One region of the Pseudomonas sp. M5A4_2d genome, then DNA from elsewhere that is predicted to be linked to it. Evidence: predicted binding sites of a transcription regulator. Region 1 holds the regulator's gene; the other holds the start of a gene.

The links. The regulator sigma-54, encoded in region 1, starts transcription at its own class of promoters, with help from an activator protein. The targets are predictions, from matches to a motif close to ANTGGCATNNANNTTGCTNT.
Region 2: glnA (glutamate--ammonia ligase) is a predicted target of sigma-54. The motif match lies at 7,038-7,057, and genes of this name have one in related genera.

What each region holds. Positions count from the first base shown of each region.
Region 1 is NZ_JBKEZW010000007.1:134,249-143,332, forward strand. Features, by position in the region: gene ACLBW8_RS17645 (MlaC/ttg2D family ABC transporter substrate-binding protein) at 1-43, opposite strand, end outside; gene mlaD (outer membrane lipid asymmetry maintenance protein MlaD) at 55-522, opposite strand; gene mlaE (lipid asymmetry maintenance ABC transporter permease subunit MlaE) at 522-1,319, opposite strand; gene ACLBW8_RS17660 (ATP-binding cassette domain-containing protein) at 1,319-2,128, opposite strand; gene ACLBW8_RS17665 (KpsF/GutQ family sugar-phosphate isomerase) at 2,431-3,405, shown strand; gene ACLBW8_RS17670 (KdsC family phosphatase) at 3,406-3,930, shown strand; gene lptC (LPS export ABC transporter periplasmic protein LptC) at 3,939-4,511, shown strand; gene lptA (lipopolysaccharide transport periplasmic protein LptA) at 4,498-5,073, shown strand; gene lptB (LPS export ABC transporter ATP-binding protein) at 5,073-5,798, shown strand; gene ACLBW8_RS17690 (RNA polymerase factor sigma-54) at 5,983-7,476, shown strand; gene hpf (ribosome hibernation-promoting factor, HPF/YfiA family) at 7,552-7,857, shown strand; gene ptsN (PTS IIA-like nitrogen regulatory protein PtsN) at 7,870-8,334, shown strand; gene rapZ (RNase adapter RapZ) at 8,337-9,084, shown strand, end outside.
Region 2 is NZ_JBKEZW010000003.1:389,543-398,626, reverse strand. Features, by position in the region: gene ACLBW8_RS12275 (tRNA (cytidine(34)-2'-O)-methyltransferase) at 1-270, opposite strand, end outside; gene ACLBW8_RS12270 (hypothetical protein) at 269-709, shown strand; gene ntrC (nitrogen regulation protein NR(I)) at 1,331-2,767, opposite strand; gene glnL (nitrogen regulation protein NR(II)) at 2,764-3,849, opposite strand; gene ACLBW8_RS12255 (chorismate mutase) at 4,236-4,772, opposite strand; gene ACLBW8_RS12250 (DUF6124 family protein) at 5,223-5,462, shown strand; gene glnA (glutamate--ammonia ligase) at 5,532-6,938, opposite strand; gene thiI (tRNA uracil 4-sulfurtransferase ThiI) at 7,272-8,726, shown strand; gene typA (translational GTPase TypA) at 8,866-9,084, shown strand, end outside.

The DNA of each region.
Region 1 (9,084 bases):
CTGCAAGCAGCACCAGCAGGCCACGTCGCAAGGTAGAGATCATGAACAGATTCCTCATTTGGCGTCTTTATTGACCGTATTGAGCAGGAATTTACCGATCAGGTCTTCAAGCACCAACGACGACTGTGTGTCGTGGATTGTCGAACCATCCTTGAGCAGGGCTGTTTCCCCGCCCACGCTGACACCGATGTACTTCTCGCCCAGCAGACCCGCAGTGAGAATAGATGCAGTCGAGTCAGTCGGCAGATTATCTACCTTCTTGTCGACTTGCATGGTCACTCGGCCGGTGAAGCTGTCGCGATCCAGATCGATTGCCGTGACCTTGCCGATGGTTACACCGGCCATGGTCACTTTAGCTCTGACAGTCAAACCGGCAATATTATCGAAGTACGCGTAAAGTTTATAAGTGTCGGCGGTGGGGCTGGCCGAAAGACCGCTGACTCGCAGGGCCAGTAACAATAAAGCCAGGATGCCAGCCAGCAAGAAAAGGCCGACACCGATTTCCACAGTGCGGTTTTGCATCAGAAATCTCCAAACATCAAGGCGGTCAAAATGAAGTCAAGGCCCAGTACCGCCAGCGAGGCGTACACAACGGTCTTGGTGGTGGCGCGACTGATCCCTTCTGAAGTGGGCTCACAGTCATAGCCTTGGAATACGGCGATCCAGGTCACTACAAAGGCGAAGACGATGCTCTTTATGATGCCGTTGAGCACGTCGCCGCTGAAGGTCACGCTGTTTTGCATGTTGCCCCAGTAAGAGCCGTCATAGACGCCCAACCAGTCAACCGCCACCCATGAACCGCCCCAGATGCCCACCACGCTGAAAATCATCGCCAGCAGTGGCAGGGAAATGAAGCCGGCCCACAGGCGCGGGGCAACAATGTACTTGAGCGGGTCCACGCCGATCATTTCCAGGCTGGACAACTGCTCGGTGGACTTCATGTTGCCGATTTCGGCAGTCAACGCGGAACCCGCGCGACCGGCAAACAGCAAGGCGGTGACCACCGGGCCCAGTTCGCGCAACAGCGTCAGGGCGACCATCTGCCCCACAGCCTGCTCTGAACCGTAGCTGGAGAGGATATTGAACCCCTGCAGTGCCAGCACCATGCCGATGAAAATCCCGGAAACCACGATGATCACCAGGGACATCACGCCTACTGAGTGCAGTTGCTTTAGCAGCAGGCCAAAGCCGCCACCAATGCCGCCGCGACCGAGCAACGCATGAAACAGGAAAATCGTCGAACGCCCCAGTACCTCGACCAAGTCGATACCGGAGCGACCGAAAAGGCGAACCTTCTCGATTAAAGATGTCTTGCGCATCAGCGCTTCCCCAGAAGATCTGAGCGGTAGTCCGCTGCCGGAAAATGAAAAGGCACCGGGCCATCGGGATCGCCAGTCATGAATTGGCGAATGCGCGGGTTGTCAGCGTTCATCAGTTCTTCAGGCGTGCCCTGCCCCAGCACCTGACCATCGCCGACTACATAAAGGTAGTCGGCAATGCTCGCGGTTTCGGCCAAGTCGTGCGACACCACGATACTGGTGATCCCCAACGCATCGTTGAGCAGGCGAATCAGGCGCACCAGCACGCCCATGGCGATCGGGTCCTGGCCCACGAAAGGCTCGTCATACATAAGGATCTGCGGATCGAGGGCGATGGCTCGCGCCAGCGCGACACGGCGCTTCATGCCACCGGACAACTCGTCAGGCATTAGGTCGATGGCACCGCGAAGGCCAACGGCCTGCAGTTTCAGCAACACGATGTCACGAATCATCTCATCGGACAGCTGAGTGTGGACCCGCAGCGGAAACGCCACGTTTTCGAACACGTCGAGGTCGGTGAACAGTGCGCCGCTCTGGAACAGCACCCCCATGTGCTTGCGCGCATCGAACAGATCACTGCGCGACAATGTCGGCAGGTTCTGGCCGTTGACCCACACTTCGCCGGCGCTGGGACGCAATTGCATGCCCATCAGGCGCAACAGTGTGGTCTTGCCGCAACCGGAAGGCCCCATGATGCCTGTGACCTTGCCGCGGGGAATGCGAATATCGACGTTATTGAAGATGCTGCGCGTCCCGCGCTTGAAGGTAAGGCCCTTCAGCTCGACCGCGTAGGCGTTATCGGCACTCATCTAATCTCCTTGGGATGCAGCCTTTCACTCAGACACCATGCTTGCGACTTTCGTTTACAACGAATGCGCAATAAATAATTAGGCAAATTGGCTGGGCGGACCGAACTGGCGGCGAACTATATCACTGCTGGTACAGAGCCCCCAAGGCCGGAACAGCGCTCGTTCAGATTCGGGACAGGGAAAAAACGCTGCCGAGCATGAAACTCAGGCACCTGCCGAATACAGCCTGACGAACTAACGTGAGGGAATTGATCATTACCGCTATAATCGCCGCCTTTTCGTCAGGCTATACGATTTAAGACATGAGCCAATCCAGCGAGCTTATTCAATCCGCACAACGCACCATCCGCCTCGAGCTTGAAGCCGTAGAAGGTTTACTGGCCCATATCGACGCAGATTTCGTACGTGCATGCGAGATGATTCTGGCCAGCAAGGGCCGCGTTGTCGTGGTCGGCATGGGCAAATCCGGCCACGTCGGCAACAAAATCGCCGCCACCCTGGCAAGTACCGGGACCACGGCTTTTTTTGTGCACCCGGCCGAAGCCAGCCACGGCGACATGGGCATGATCACCAAGGATGACATCATCCTGGCACTGTCTAACTCCGGCACCACCAACGAAATCGTGACCCTGCTGCCGCTGATCAAGCGTCTGGGCATCAAAATGATCAGCCTCACCGGCAATCCGGAGTCAACGCTGGCCAAGGCTGCCGAAGTGAACCTGAATGTTCACGTGGCCCACGAGGCCTGCCCGCTGAACCTGGCGCCGACCTCCTCCACCACAGCCGCGTTGGTCATGGGCGATGCCCTGGCCGTGGCCCTGCTGGAAGCTCGCGGCTTTACCGCTGAGGACTTCGCGTTTTCGCACCCGGGCGGCGCGTTGGGTCGTCGACTGCTGCTTAAAGTGGAAAACGTCATGCATTCAGGCGACGAGTTGCCTCACGTGCAGCGCGGCACCTTGCTGAAGGACGCGCTGATGGAAATGACCCGCAAAGGTCTGGGCATGACCGTGATCCTGGAGGCTGATGGGCGTTTGGCCGGGGTATTCACCGACGGTGACCTGCGCCGCACCCTGGACCGCACGATCGATATCCACACCGCCACCATTGATGCAGTCATGACGCCACACGGCAAGACTGCACGCCCCGAGATGCTTGCAGCCGAAGCGCTGAAGATCATGGAAGACCACAAGATTGGCGCGCTGGTGGTGGTCAATAGCGACGACCGCCCGATTGGCGCCCTGAACATGCACGACTTGCTGCGTGCGGGAGTGATGTAAATGACCAGCAACCTGTTAGAACGCGGCAAAAACATCAAATTGGCGATTTTCGACGTTGATGGCGTACTGACCGATGGCCGCCTGTACTTTCTCGAAGATGGCAGCGAATTCAAGACCTTCAACACCCTCGACGGCCAGGGCATTAAAATGTTGATGGCTGCCGGTGTGCAAACAGCCATTATCAGTGGTCGAAAAACACCGGTTGTGGAACGCCGCGCACAAAACCTGGGGATTCCTTACCTGTATCAGGGCCGCGAGGATAAACTGGTGGTTCTGGACGAGCTTCTTGGCCAACTCAACCTAAGCTATGAGCAGGTTGCCTATCTGGGCGACGATCTGCCTGACCTGCCGGTCATTCGCCGGGTGGGCCTGGGCATGGCCGTCGCCAATGCGGCGGCTTTTGTTCGCGAACATGCCCATGGCATCACTACCGCACGTGGCGGTGAGGGTGCCGCCCGCGAGTTCTGCGAATTGATCCTGCGTGCCCAGGGCAGTCTTGAAGCGGCCCACGCCGCCTACCTATAGAGCGTTTTATGCTGAGCAAAAAGATTCGCAACTTCCTGCTATTCGGGGTCATCGCCGCGCTGTTCCTGGCGGTGGGCTACTGGAATATCAGCCCGGAGCGCTTTCTCGACAAGCCTGTAGCACAGGTTGACGAAGGCGCTGTCGACTATTACGCGACCAATGCCTACTCCGTGCAATTCCTGCCTGACGGCAAGGTGCAGTATGAGATGACTTCGGACAAGGTCGAGCATTTGAAGGCTTCGGAGGTCAGTTTGCTGACCAACCCGGACATGAACCTTTACCGCGGCACCGAGTTTCCGTGGCACGTCACCAGCAAGCGTGGCGAGGTCAACCCGGACGGTACCCAGGTGGAACTGATCGACTCGGTACGTGTTGCACGTACTGACGAGAAGAAGCGCGACACCATTATTACCAGCAGTCGCATGACCGTTTTCCCACAACAGCAATATGCGCAGACCGAGCAAGACGTTAGAATCGACGGCGCTGGCGGTGTATCGACTGGCAAGGGAATGAAAGCGTATTTGAAAGAAAGCAGGATACACCTGCTATCGAACGTAAGAGGACAGTATGAGGCTCGTTAAAACCCTCCCTATTTTGCTCGGTCTGGGCGCAGCACTGGGAAGCGTGAGCGCCTGGGCTCTGCCGAACGATAGCCAGCAACCGATCCACATCCAGGCTGACGACGCTCAGTTGGATGACAAGCAAGGTGTTGCGACCTACACAGGCGCCGTGATCATCACCCAAGGCTCGATGAAAATCACCGGCAACACGGTGACGCTCACGCGTACGCCGGCTGGCGACATTGATGTGGTGACGTCGGTGGGCAACCTGGCTTACTTCGAACAGAAGCAGGCGGCTACGGACCCGGCTCCGATCAAGGGCTATGGCAAGACCATCCAGTATCACGCCCAGCAGAATCGCATCATCCTGATCGACCAGGCCAGGGTTGTCAGCAGCGATGGCAACACCACCGACGGTGAAAAAATCACCTATGACACGGTGAAGCAGATCGCCCAGGCGGGTCGCGCTACCGGCTCGAAGATCGGCACTCCGAAGCCGCGCATCGACATGGTTATCCAGCCGAAGCAGAAAGAAGGCGCCGCCCAGCCTGCGCCCAAACCCGCTGCGAAGAAGGCGAACTAATGGCAACCCTGAAAGCCCAGCATCTGGCCAAGGCTTATAAAAGCCGTCAGGTCGTACGCGACGTCAGTTTATCGATCGACAGCGGCCAGATCGTTGGCTTGCTCGGCCCCAACGGCGCCGGCAAGACCACGTGCTTCTACATGATTGTTGGCCTGGTCCAGGCGGATCAGGGCCGTGTATTGATCGACGACCTGGACGTAAGCAACCAGCCGATGCACGGTCGTGCGCGCGCAGGTATCGGCTATCTTCCCCAAGAGGCGTCGATCTTCCGCAAACTGTCGGTAGCAGACAACATCATGGCGATCCTGGAGACCCGCAAGGAACTCGACCGTGACGGCCGCCGCAAAGAGCTGGAAAGCCTGCTGCAGGAATTCCACATCAACCACATTCGCGACAACCTCGGCATGAGCTTGTCCGGTGGTGAGCGTCGCCGTGTGGAAATCGCCCGTGCCCTGGCCACTGCGCCGAAATTCATCCTGCTGGATGAACCCTTCGCCGGCGTCGACCCGATCTCGGTCGGCGACATCAAACAGATCATCCATCATCTCAAGGCCAAGGGTATCGGTGTATTGATCACCGACCACAACGTCCGTGAGACCCTCGATATCTGTGAAACGGCTTATATCGTCAACGATGGTCAGCTGATCGCCGAAGGCGACTCCGCCACCATCCTGGCCAACGAACTGGTCAAGGAAGTATACCTGGGCCACGAGTTCCGCCTGTAAGCACTGTGGTGTCTGGCCGTTCGCCAAAGCGCGCGGGAGTCAATAAAAACCTCCGGTTTTTTATTGTTACCGCGCTCTAGGCAAAGCCCCCGACATCAGGCATATAATTTGCTTATGTTTGGCGCTCACGCGCCCTGTCGTGGATGGCGCATTGCGCCGGCGAATAAGGTGTTAAGCCCCTGCCATGAAACCATCGCTAGTCCTGAGAATGGGCCAGCAGCTGACGATGACACCGCAGCTGCAACAGGCCATCCGCCTGCTCCAATTGTCGACCCTGGACCTGCAACAGGAAATCCAGGAGGCCCTGGAGTCCAATCCGATGCTCGAACGCCAGGAAGAAGGCGACGACTTCGATAATGCAGACCCGCTGGCCGACAACATCGAGCAAAAACCCAATTCCGACGTGCAGGAACCTTCCTATCAGGAAACCGCCCCTACGGTGGACAACCTTGAGGAAGGCGAATGGAACGAACGCATTCCCAACGAGCTTCCAGTAGATACCGCCTGGGAAGACGTTTATCAGACCAGCGCCAGCAGCCTGCCCAGCAATGATGATGACGAGTGGGATTTCACCACCCGCACCTCCGTCGGCGAGAGCTTGCAGAGCCATTTGCTGTGGCAATTGAACCTGGCGCCGATGTCCGACACCGATCGCCTGATCGCCGTGACCCTGATCGACTGCATCAATAACCAGGGTTATCTGGACGAGACTCTCGAAGAGATCCTTGAGGCTTTCGATCCGGAACTGGACATCGAACTGGACGAAATCGAAGCCGTCCTGCACCGCATCCAGCAGTTCGAACCCGCCGGTATCGGCGCGCGCACGCTGAGTGAGTGCCTGTTGCTGCAACTGCGCCAACTGCCTGCCAAGACCCCGTGGCTCGCCGAAGCCCAGCGCCTGGTCACCGACTACATCGACCTGCTGGGCAGCCGCGACTACAGCCAGTTGATGCGCCGTATGAAGCTCAAGGAAGACGACCTGCGCCAGGTCATCGAGCTGGTGCAGAGCCTTAACCCTCGCCCGGGCTCGCAGATCGAGTCCAGCGAAGCCGAATATGTCGTTCCCGATGTGATCGTGCGCAAAGACAACGAACGTTGGCTGGTAGAGCTGAACCAGGAGTCGGTGCCTCGTCTGCGGGTCAACCCGCAATACGCAGGTTTTGTGCGCCGTGCCGATACCAGCGCCGATAACACCTTTATGCGCAACCAGTTGCAGGAAGCGCGCTGGTTCATCAAGAGCCTGCAAAGCCGCAACGAAACCCTGATGAAAGTGGCTACTCAGATCGTCGAGCATCAACGCGGCTTCCTGGAATACGGCGACGAGGCCATGAAACCCCTGGTCCTGCACGATATCGCCGAAGCGGTAGGCATGCATGAATCGACAATTTCCAGGGTGACCACACAGAAATTCATGCATACCCCACGGGGTATTTATGAGCTGAAATACTTTTTCTCCAGCCACGTAAGCACCTCCGAAGGCGGCGAATGCTCGTCCACGGCGATCCGCGCGATCATCAAAAAACTGGTTGCCGCGGAAAATCAGAAAAAGCCGTTGAGTGACAGCAAGATCGCTGGTTTACTGGAGGCACAAGGCATTCAGGTCGCCCGTCGAACCGTCGCCAAGTACCGCGAGTCCCTCGGGATCGCGCCTTCCAGCGAGCGTAAGCGTTTGATGTGACGGGCGGGCCATAGCGTTCCAGTGGCAGGCGCTTTTGCCTGTCGCTTTATGCACTGGCAACGAAGGAGAAGCTGTATGCAAGTCAACATCAGTGGACACCATGTAGAAGTCACCCCTCCATTGCGCGAATATGTCGAGCAGAAGCTGAAACGACTCGAGGGTCATTTCGACAAGATCACCAATGTGCAGGTCATCATGAAGGTCGATAAGCTTCAGCAGAAAATTGAAGCGACCTTGCAGATACCCGGTGGCGAAGTGGTCGCCAATGCCGAGCATGAAGACATGTATGCATCGATCGATGCCTTGACTGACAAGCTTGACCGCCAACTTAAAAAGCATAAGGAAAAGCAGCAGAGCCTTCTTCAAGGCACTGGCCGCTAACACTCCCCACCCATGATTCGACTTGAAACCATCCTGACCCCCGGCCGTTCACTGGTGAACGTGCCGGGCGGCAGTAAAAAGAAAGCCCTCGAACAAATTGCCAAGCTGATCAGCCACGAAGTGCCTGAACTGGATGAGCAAGTTGTCTATGAGGCGCTGATTGCCCGTGAAAAACTGGGTTCAACCGGTTTTGGAAACGGCATCGCCATTCCCCATTGCCGCCTGCAAGGCTGTGAGTCTCCAGTCAGCGCCCTGCTGCACATGGAAAAACCTATTGATTTCGACGCCATCGACGGCGCCCCGGTCGACCTGCTGTTCGTCCTGCTGGTCCCGCAAGCCGCCACCGATGCGCACCTGGAACTGCTCCGGCAAATCGCCAGCATGCTCGACCGCAAGGAAGTACGCGACAAACTGCGCAGTGCCAACAGCAATGAGGCGCTCTATCAGGTTGTCCTGGATGAACAAAACGGGCAGTAATCATGCGTTTGATCATCGTCAGCGGCCGCTCCGGCTCGGGTAAAAGCACCGCCCTCAACGTCCTTGAGGACAACGGATTTTATTGCATCGACAACCTGCCCGCCGGTTTGCTGCCCGAGTTGGCGGAACGTGCACTGATCCACACCGAACTGGCGCAGCCTCTGGTTGCCGTCTCGATTGACGCCCGAAACCTGCCCAGCCATCTTCAGCGCTTCCCGCAATTGCTTGAGGAAGTACGCGCCAAGCATATTAATTGCGATGTGCTGTACCTGGACGCCGATGAGGAGACGCTGCTCAAGCGCTTTTCCGAAACCCGTCGACGCCACCCCCTCAGCAGCCCTCACCGCTCGCTGGCCGAAGCCATCGAGGACGAGACCACACTGCTGGGACCGATCATTGACCTCGCCGATCTCAAGATCAACACCACCGGCCTGAACCTGTATCAATTGCGTGATGCGATCAAGCTGCGTTTGTTGAATCAGCCGGAGCCTGGCACCGCGTTTCTGGTCGAGTCATTTGGCTTCAAGCGTGGGATGCCTGTGGATGCCGACCTGGTGTTTGATGTGCGCTGCCTGCCCAATCCTTACTGGAAGCCGGAGTTGCGTGATCAGTCAGGCCTTGATCAACCAGTGGCCGAGTACCTGGCTGCACAGCCGGATGTCGAGGAGATGTTCCATGACATCTCCAGCTACCTGCTCAAATGGTTGCCGCGCTTTGCGGCAAGCAATCGGGCCTATGTCACCATTGCCA
Region 2 (9,084 bases), on a different contig from region 1:
GCTGGCATCGTGAAATGGCCGCGAACCCTTGGTGGTGAACGCGAACAGCCGTGGGTGGCCCAGGCTTTCCAGGCAGCTTGCGAGGTCGGCGTGGCGCTTGAGAGTGGCGTACTCGTGGTAGTCCAGCCCGGCGCGGCGCAGGCGCTTGTCGTCCATGTCGAAGCCCAGGGGCTCGATCAAATGCAGGTGGCAGCCACTGTTGGCGCACAGCCTGATAACGTTGCCGGTATTCGGCGGAATTTCTGGTTGAAAAAGGATGACGTGAAACATGCACGGCTCCGAAGGCAAAGATGCGCTGCATTCTACCCCCGAAGATGACCCAAGACCGAAGCTATTGCCGAAGGTCATGGGCTCATTGGTGATTGTCGGTTTGATGATCGGCCTGATGATCGGCCGCCTGACCACCCCGGACCCGGTTGAGTTGCAGCAGGTAGAGACAGCTGCGGACAGCGTGGTGGTGTGGTTCAACAGCGAGCCCAAGCTGCACGGCGAACATATCGAAGGCACCGTGGCGCTGCTGTTCGACGCGCAAGGCAAGGCCGCCAGCGGGCAACTCAAGGTCAATGACAACGATGTGAATTGGCGCATCCGCAAGACCGATGGCGGCTTGCTGCTGAACCTGGTGGCGGCTCGGCCGTTGCGCGGGGAGTGGAAAGGCGAGAAGGCCGAGGGCCGCTGGCGGTTGGAGATCCTTCTCCGAGAGCAATAAAAGAGGGAATTCCCGGCCTGCCTGTACCAAGGTTCCCAAAACGGGCTGGGGCTATGGGCGCTGCGCCGCATAAGCCCCGGGTGTAAAGAAGGGAGTTCCCGGCCTGCCTGTACCAGGGCTCCCAAAACGGGGTGAGGCCGCAAAGGGCTTCGGTGTTAAAGAGGGAATCCCCGGCCTGCCTGTACCGAGGTTCCCGAAACGGGTGTGGGGCACGACGCAGTTCGCATCAAGCACCCCGGGTGTAAAGAGGGGATTCTCGGCCTGCCTGTACCAAGGTCCCCGAAACTGGGTTATGTAAGGGTTGTTGCAGGGCGCGTGCCAGAGTTTGCAATGTGTGCCAAAAAAAATTGCCAGAATGCGCAAAGCCCCGGGATACGGGGCTTTGGTGTTTTTGCGATTTGATTTTTTCTTGATTCGGCGGGTGTTTCAGGTTGGCTGGATGTGCGCGATGCTAGTTCATGGTGCATTGAAGCGGTGCACAGTCCTGGAACTTTGTGGAGATCCAAATGTGGGAGCGGGCTTGCTCGCGAAGGCGTTGTGTCAGCCACCGAATAAGTTGACTGATCCACCGCCTTCGCGAGCAAGCCCGCTCCCACATGGGTTCTTCAGTGGATTCGGGATTCAGCCCTCATCACCCTCATCATCATCCCCGCCATCCACCTTCATCCCCAGCTCCTTGATCTTGCGCGTCAGGGTATTGCGGCCCCAGCCGAGCAGCACAGCGGCGTCGCGGCGGCGGCCGGCGGTGTGCTTCAAGGCGGTTTCGATCATGATTCGCTCGAAGGCCGGTACGGCGCTGTCCAGCAGGTTCGACTGGCCGCGTGCCAGGGCCTGGTCGGCCCATTGGCGCAGCGCCTGCTCCCAGTTGGTCACCGGTGCGGAGTCCTGCGGCAAACTCAACAGCTCCGGCGGCAGGTCGCTGATATGCACCTCACGCCCGGACGCCATTACCGTGATCCAGCGGCAGGTGTTCTCCAGCTGGCGCACGTTGCCCGGCCATGGCAGGTTCTTCAGGTATTCCTCGGTCTCGCTTTTGAGCAGCTTCGGCTCGACGGCCAACTCTTGGGCGGCGCGGCTGAGGAAGTGGCGGGCGAGGGTCGGGATGTCTTCGCGGCGGTCCGACATGCGTGGGATATGAATACGGATCACGTTCAGACGGTGGAACAAGTCCTCACGGAATTTGCCCGCGTGCACCAGGGTTTCGAGGTTCTGGTGCGTCGCCGCGATGATGCGCACGTCGACCTTGACCGGCGTGTGCCCGCCAACGCGGTAGAACTCGCCGTCGGCCAATACGCGCAGCAAGCGGGTTTGGGTGTCGGCCGGCATATCACCGATTTCATCGAGGAACAGCGTGCCGCCGTCCGCCTGTTCAAAGCGGCCACGCCGCAGGTTGGCGGCGCCGGTGAACGCGCCTTTCTCATGGCCGAACAGCTCGGACTCCATCAAGTCCTTGGGAATCGCCGCCATGTTCAGCGCGATAAACGGCGAGGCCGCCCGCGGGCTGTGACGGTGCAGTGCATGAGCCACAAGCTCTTTACCGGTACCCGACTCGCCGTTGATCAACACGGTGATGTTGGAGTGGCTCAAGCGCCCGATAGCGCGAAACACTTCCTGCATCGCCGGCGCTTCGCCGATGATTTCCGGGGTGCGGGTCAGGGCGGGTGGGGCTTCCTGGTTCTGCTGTTCCTGGGCGTGCTGGTTGGCGCGCTTGACCAGCGCCACCGCCTCGTCCACGTCGAAAGGCTTGGGCAGGTACTCAAAGGCGCCGCCCTGATAAGACGCGACAGCGCTGTCCAGGTCCGAGTGGGCGGTCATGATGATCACCGGCAGGCGCGGGTGCTGCTCGCGGATGCGCGCCAGCAAGTCCAGGCCACTGGCGCCGGGCATGCGGATGTCGGAGATGATCACGTCCGGCTGTTGACGCGCCAGGCGGCTCATCACCCCGTCGGCGCTGTCGAAGCTTTGGGTGGTCATGCCTTCCTGTTGCAAGGCTTTCTCGAGGACCCAGCGGATAGAACGGTCGTCATCGACGATCCAGACGGTTTCACTACGGCTCATGTCGATGGGGCTCCTTGTTCCAGAGGCAGAAAGATCGAGAACGTGGTGTGGCCAGGATGGCTTTCACATTCGATCAAACCCTGGTGCTGGCTGATGATGTTCTGGGTAATGGCCAGGCCCAGCCCGGTACCGTCCGGGCGGCCGCTGACCATGGGAAAGAAGATGGTTTCCTGCAATTCCGCAGGTATGCCCGGGCCGTTGTCGATGATCTCGACTTTGGTCACCAGGCGATGGCGCACATGGCCGATCGTGAACTGGCGCAGGGCGCGGGTGCGCAGGCTGATGCGGCCCAGGCGCAGCTCGTTCTGGCTGCTGATGGCCTGCATGGCGTTGCGCACGATATTGAGCACCGCCTGGATCATCTGCTCGCGGTCGATCAATACATCGGGAATGCTCGGGTCGTAGTCGCGTACGAGGGTGATGCAGCCCTGGCTTTCGGCTTCCACCAACTGGCAAACGCGCTCCAGCACCTCGTGCACGTTGGTCATGGCCAACGATGGCAACTTGTTGGAGCCGAGCATGCGGTCCACCAGGTTACGCAGGCGGTCGGCTTCCTCGATGATGACGTTGGTGTAGTCCTTGAGGTGCTCCTCCGGCAGTTCGCGCGCGAGCAGTTGCGCCGCGCCGCGAATCCCGCCCAGCGGGTTCTTGATTTCATGGGCCAGGCCGCGCACCAGCATCTTGCTGGTTTCCTGCTTGGACAGCTGCGCTTCTTCTTTGGTGATGCGCAGCAAGCGGTCGCGGGGGTGCACTTCGAGCAACAGCAACGTCGCGCCGTTGCTCAGGATCGGGGTCACGGCGTAGTCGACGGTCAGCGTCTGGCCGGTGAGGGCGGTGAGCATCGCTTCACGCTTGGTGAACGGGTGTGCCTGTTCCACCGCCTGGCGCAACGAGCTCAAGGCTTCGGCCGACTCGGTGAACAATTCGCTGATGAACTGCCCATGGCTGCGCTGGCCACTGATGGCCAGGAGCATCTCCGCCGCCGGGTTCATGTACTCAAGACGCAGGTCGTCATTGAGCAGAATGGTCGCGGTGGTCAGGTTGTCGAGTAACAAACGGTGCAGTGCATCGCTAATGGTCATCAGGACCTCTTTTGGAGCAAGGCGCGGGCTTGAGGCACACGCTGATACAAGGAAAATGCAAAAACCAAACCAAGGCTCCGAAAAGAAGCGTTAAAGCCCTGAAATAGGCGTTTAAGGCGCGAAACTGTGGCGTTCTGCCAGCTTGTTCGGGAAGAATCGAACCAAAATGGGCTGGCCAGGTGGGAAGCGTGCAGGCTATCGCACCAATATAGTGCGGTTTTGTGAAAGTTGTTCAGGAAGGCTTGGAAGGCGCAACTGAATGCACCGAGTCCAAATGTGGGAGCGGGCTTGCTCGCGAAGGCGGTGTTTCAGTTAATGCATCAGATGACTGACACACCGCCTTCGCGAGCAAGCCCGCTCCCACAATTTTGATTGGGTTTCAGGCCTCAACCTTTGTAGATGCACAGCTCGGCCGTGGCGCGAATCATCGCCAGCTGGCGCGTCGGGTCATTCAACGGCTCATGGATGGCTGTGGTCAGCCACTGCGGGCACTGTGGGTCGGTGCGCTGGGGGGTAAAGTCAGCCAGTTGCTGGAGCAGGCGTTTTTGCAGTTGGTCCAGTTGCGGGCGAATTTGCTTTACCAGGTCTGGGCGCGGGTCGTCGGGCGCTTTGCCTTGGAACTGCCAGTCGGATAGATGGGTGTATTGCACCAACTTATTGGCTTCGATCTGTGCCGAGAAAAATTGCTCGGCGGCGGCGGGGTCCAGTTTGTAAGTAGGCGCCTGGGCGACGACGCTGGCGATCACTTCCTGTTCGCGCTTCTTGTCCTCTACGGGCTTGTGGCTGTCCCATTTGCTCAGGGCAACCTGGTCGGCGATCTCCAGGCGTTCGGCGATGCTGTTGAGCAGAGGCTCCAGGGTGGGCGGCGCGGCGCTGGCTGTGGCGCAGGCGAACAACAGGGCGAATGCAAGTTTATGTTTCAACGTAGATCTCCTTGTGGGAGCGGGCTTGCTCGCGAAGGCGGTGTGTCAGTCACCCGATGCATTAACTGATACACCGCCTTCGCGAGCAAGCCCGCTCCCACATTTTGATTGGGTTTGCAGATTTCTGGCAGTGTCAGCCAGAGGCTACCTTAGCTTGCGTGCTTGCCTACAGGTGAGCCAGAATCCGCCGGCTTGTACGGCTGGCTTGTCGTCTCTAAGGTTGCTCGGTCGCTGCTCATCAGCGATCAGGTTTAGTAGCCTGGATTCGAATTGTAGGTCGTGCATTCTCCATCAATCAGATTTCCCGAATCTGTGCTTGATGGTGGCTGTGCGCAGGGCATCCTCGGATGCGCCGGGCTTCTACATTCACCGGTCTACTAACCTGCGCGCAGCCGCCACCCTTTCGTTTAGTAGCGAAGCGAAGGCGGCCTCATTTGAGGAATGTAGAAAATGTTCAAACCAACTCCAAATCCACCTCCATCCGTCTTCACCGTCGATCCCGGCAGCGACGACGAGTCCCTGCTGGTCAACAGCTTCGAAGCCTTCTCCTCAGTCAGCACCTTGTTGCTTGATTTGTCAGAGGCGCTGGAAGGCAAACACCGCGATACCGTACTGGCGATTCATCAGCTCAGTGCTCTCGGCACCTTGATGGTTGGAAAAATGCTCGACCGCCACGCCCCGGCTCGCTAAACGCCAGGCAAAAAAAAGACCTCCCGAAGGAGGTCTTTTCGTCACGCCACGTTAAGCGGCGCTGCCGGATCAGCAGCTGTAGTACAGCTCGTATTCCAGTGGGTGTACGAAGGTGCGTACTTTGATTTCTTCTTCGCTTTTCAGCTCGATGTAGGCATCGATGAAGTCGTCGCTGAATACGCCGCCTTTGGTCAGGAACGCACGGCCCTTGTCCAGCTCTTCCAGGGCTTCTTTCAGGCTGCCGCACACTTGTGGGATCTCTTTGGCCTCTTCAGGCGGCAGGTCGTACAAGTTTTTGTCGGCGGCGTCGCCAGGGTGGATCTTGTTCTGGATACCGTCCAGGCCAGCCATGACCAGGGCCGCGAAGGCCAGGTACGGGTTGGCTGCCGGGTCCGGGAAGCGAGCTTCGATACGGCGAGCGCGCGGGCTGGACACGTAAGGAATACGGATCGAGGCGGAGCGGTTACGAGCCGAGTAGGCCAGCATTACCGGTGCTTCGAAACCTGGGACCAGACGCTTGTAGGAGTTGGTCGACGGGTTGGTGAAGCCGTTCAGGGCCTTACCGTGCTTGATGATACCGCCGATGAAGTACAGGGCAGTGTCGGACAGGCCGGCATAACCTTCGCCAGCGAAGGTGTTCTTGCCATCTTTAGCGATGGACAGGTGAACGTGCATACCCGAACCGTTATCGCCATACAGCGGCTTAGGCATGAAAGTAGCGGTACGGCCGTAGGCATCAGCCACGTTGTGTACGCAGTACTTCAGGGTCTGAACTTCGTCAGCCTTGGCAACCAGGGTGTTGAACTTCACACCGATTTCGTTCTGGCCGGCAGTCGCCACTTCGTGGTGGTGAACTTCGATGACCAGGCCCATTTCTTCCATGGCGTTGCACATGGAGGTACGGATTTCGTGGTCGTGGTCGAACGGCGGAACCGGGAAGTAGCCACCTTTGATACCTGGACGGTGGCCTTTGTTGCCGCCTTCGATGTCCTGGTCGGACATCCACGAACCCTGTTCGGAGAAGATTTTGAACATGGAGCCGGAGATGTCGGACTTGAACTTGACCGAATCAAAGATGAAGAATTCTGGCTCCGGGCCTACGAATACGGTGTCGCCGATACCGGTCGACTTCAGGTATTCCTCGGCGCGCTTGGCGATCGCACGTGGGTCGCGGTCGTAGCCTTGCATGGTCGAAGGCTCGATCACGTCGCAGACGATGATCAGGGTTGGGTCTTCGGTGAACGGGTCGAGAACGGCAGTGCTGTCGTCCGGCATCAGGATCATGTCGGAAGCTTCGATGCCTTTCCAGCCGGCAATGGAGGAACCGTCGAACATTTTGCCTTCTTCGAAGAAAGCATCATCCAGCGCGTCGCGAGCCGGCATGGTCACGTGGTGCTGAGTACCTTTAGTGTCCGTGAAGCGCAGATCAATCCATTTAACGTCATGATCTTTGATGAGTTGAACCGACTTCGACATGGTGTCCTCCGGGTGGCTTCGGGCTGGATAGTGGAGTTAGCCCTTAGAATGTGGGTGATGCCGGCGCGAATACTCGACCAAGGCAACCTGTCTCACAAGAGAGCAAATTGCATGCCAGTGCGCCAACATGGCCTTTTTGCCTCAAAATCGCCCCTATAACGGTGCAATCCGCTGAAACGGAATAAATCACGCACTGCAATGTAGCGCTAATTCACATAAATGACCCGTTTTGGTGCGTGCTGCGTGTGATGCATATTAACTGGTTAAACCTTGAGCGATTTCCGCTATAATCCGCGCCCCCCTTTTTCAGCAGGCCCGGCGCGCGCTGTTTCCATGAAATTAATCGTTAAAGTGTTCCCTGAAATCACCATCAAAAGCCGACCGGTACGGATGCGTTTCATCCGTCAGTTGGCCAAGAACATCCGTGCCGTGCTCCGTGACCTGGACCCGGCTGTGGTGGTGAATGGCGTGTGGGACAACCTCGAGCTGGAAACCCGTATCACCGATGCCAAAGCCTTGAAGGACATGACCGAGCGCCTGAGCTGCATGCCGGGCATCGCGCATTTCCTGCAGGTGGATGAGTACCCGCTGGGCGACTTCGACGACATCACCGAGAAGTGCAAACAGCACTTTGGCAATGAGCTTGAAGGCAAGATTTTTTCGGTGCGCTGCAAGCGCGCTGGCAAGCACACCTTCAGCTCCATGGACGTCGAGAAATACGTCGGCAGCAAGCTGCGTCGCGAGTGTGGCGCCGCCGGAATTTCCCTGAAAGCGCCGCAAATTGAAGTGCGCATGGAAATTCGCGACCAACGGTTGTTTGTGATTCACAGCCAGCACAACAGCATCGGCGGCTACCCGCTGGGTGCCCTGGAACAGACCCTGGTGCTCATGTCCGGCGGTTTCGATTCCACGGTAGCGGCCTACCAGATCATGCGCCGCGGCCTGATGAGCCACTTCTGCTTCTTTAATCTGGGCGGGCGTGCACATGAATTGGGCGTGATGGAAGTCGCGCACTTTATCTGGAAGAAGTACGGCAGCTCCCAACGCGTGCTATTTGTAAGCGTGCCGTTCGAGGAAGTGCTGGGCGAAATTCTCGGCAAAGTCGATAACAGTCATATGGGCGTAGTATTGAAGCGTATGATGTTGCGCGCTGCGTCCCGAATCGCCGATCAGTTGCAGATCGACGCGTTGGTGACCGGTGAAGCGATCTCCCAGGTCTCCAGCCAGACGCTGCCGAACCTGTCGCTGATCGACTGCGTGACCGAGAAGCTGGTGCTGCGCCCGCTGATTGCCAGTCACAAGCAGGACATCATCGACCTGGCCGAAGAAATCGGCACGGCGGATTTCGCCAAGCACATGCCTGAATATTGCGGGGTCATCTCGGTGAACCCCAAGACCCACGCCAAGCGCAACCGCGTGGAGTACGAAGAACAACAGTTTGACATAGCGATTCTGGAGCGTGCGCTCGAGAACGCTAAAATGGTCCCGATCGATCGCGTAATCGAAGAATTGGGCCAAGACGTGCAAATCGAAGAAGTCAGCGAAGCCCTGGCCGGCCAGATTATCGTCGACATCCGTCACCCGGATGCCGCCGAAGATGAGCCGCTGGAAATCGCTGGCATCGACGTGCAAACGCTGCCGTTCTACGCATTGAACGCGCGTTTCAAGGAACTGGATAACAGCCGTCAGTACCTGCTGTATTGCGACAAAGGCGTGATGAGTCGCCTGCATGCCCACCATTTGCTCAGTGAGGGGCATGCCAATGTGCGCGTTTATCGACCGAGCTAAGAGCCCGGGGCTGTTTGCCTGTGGCCTGCGTCACCGGCCCCCCGACTCTGCCGTCAAGCTGTAACGGCAAGGCCTGACTCTACTGTTAATCGCTGCCACGACCTGTCAGCACACCGAATCCTCTGATCGAGATACACAAGTGATCGAAAATCTACGTAACATCGCCATCATTGCTCACGTTGACCATGGTAAAACCACCCTGGTAGACAAACTCTTGCGTCAATCCGGCACCCTGGAGCGCAACGAGCTCAACGACGAGCGCGTGATGGACTCCAACGACCAGGAGAAAGAGCGCGGTATTACCATTCTGGCGAAAAACACCGCCATCAACTGGAACGGCTACCACATCAACATCGTG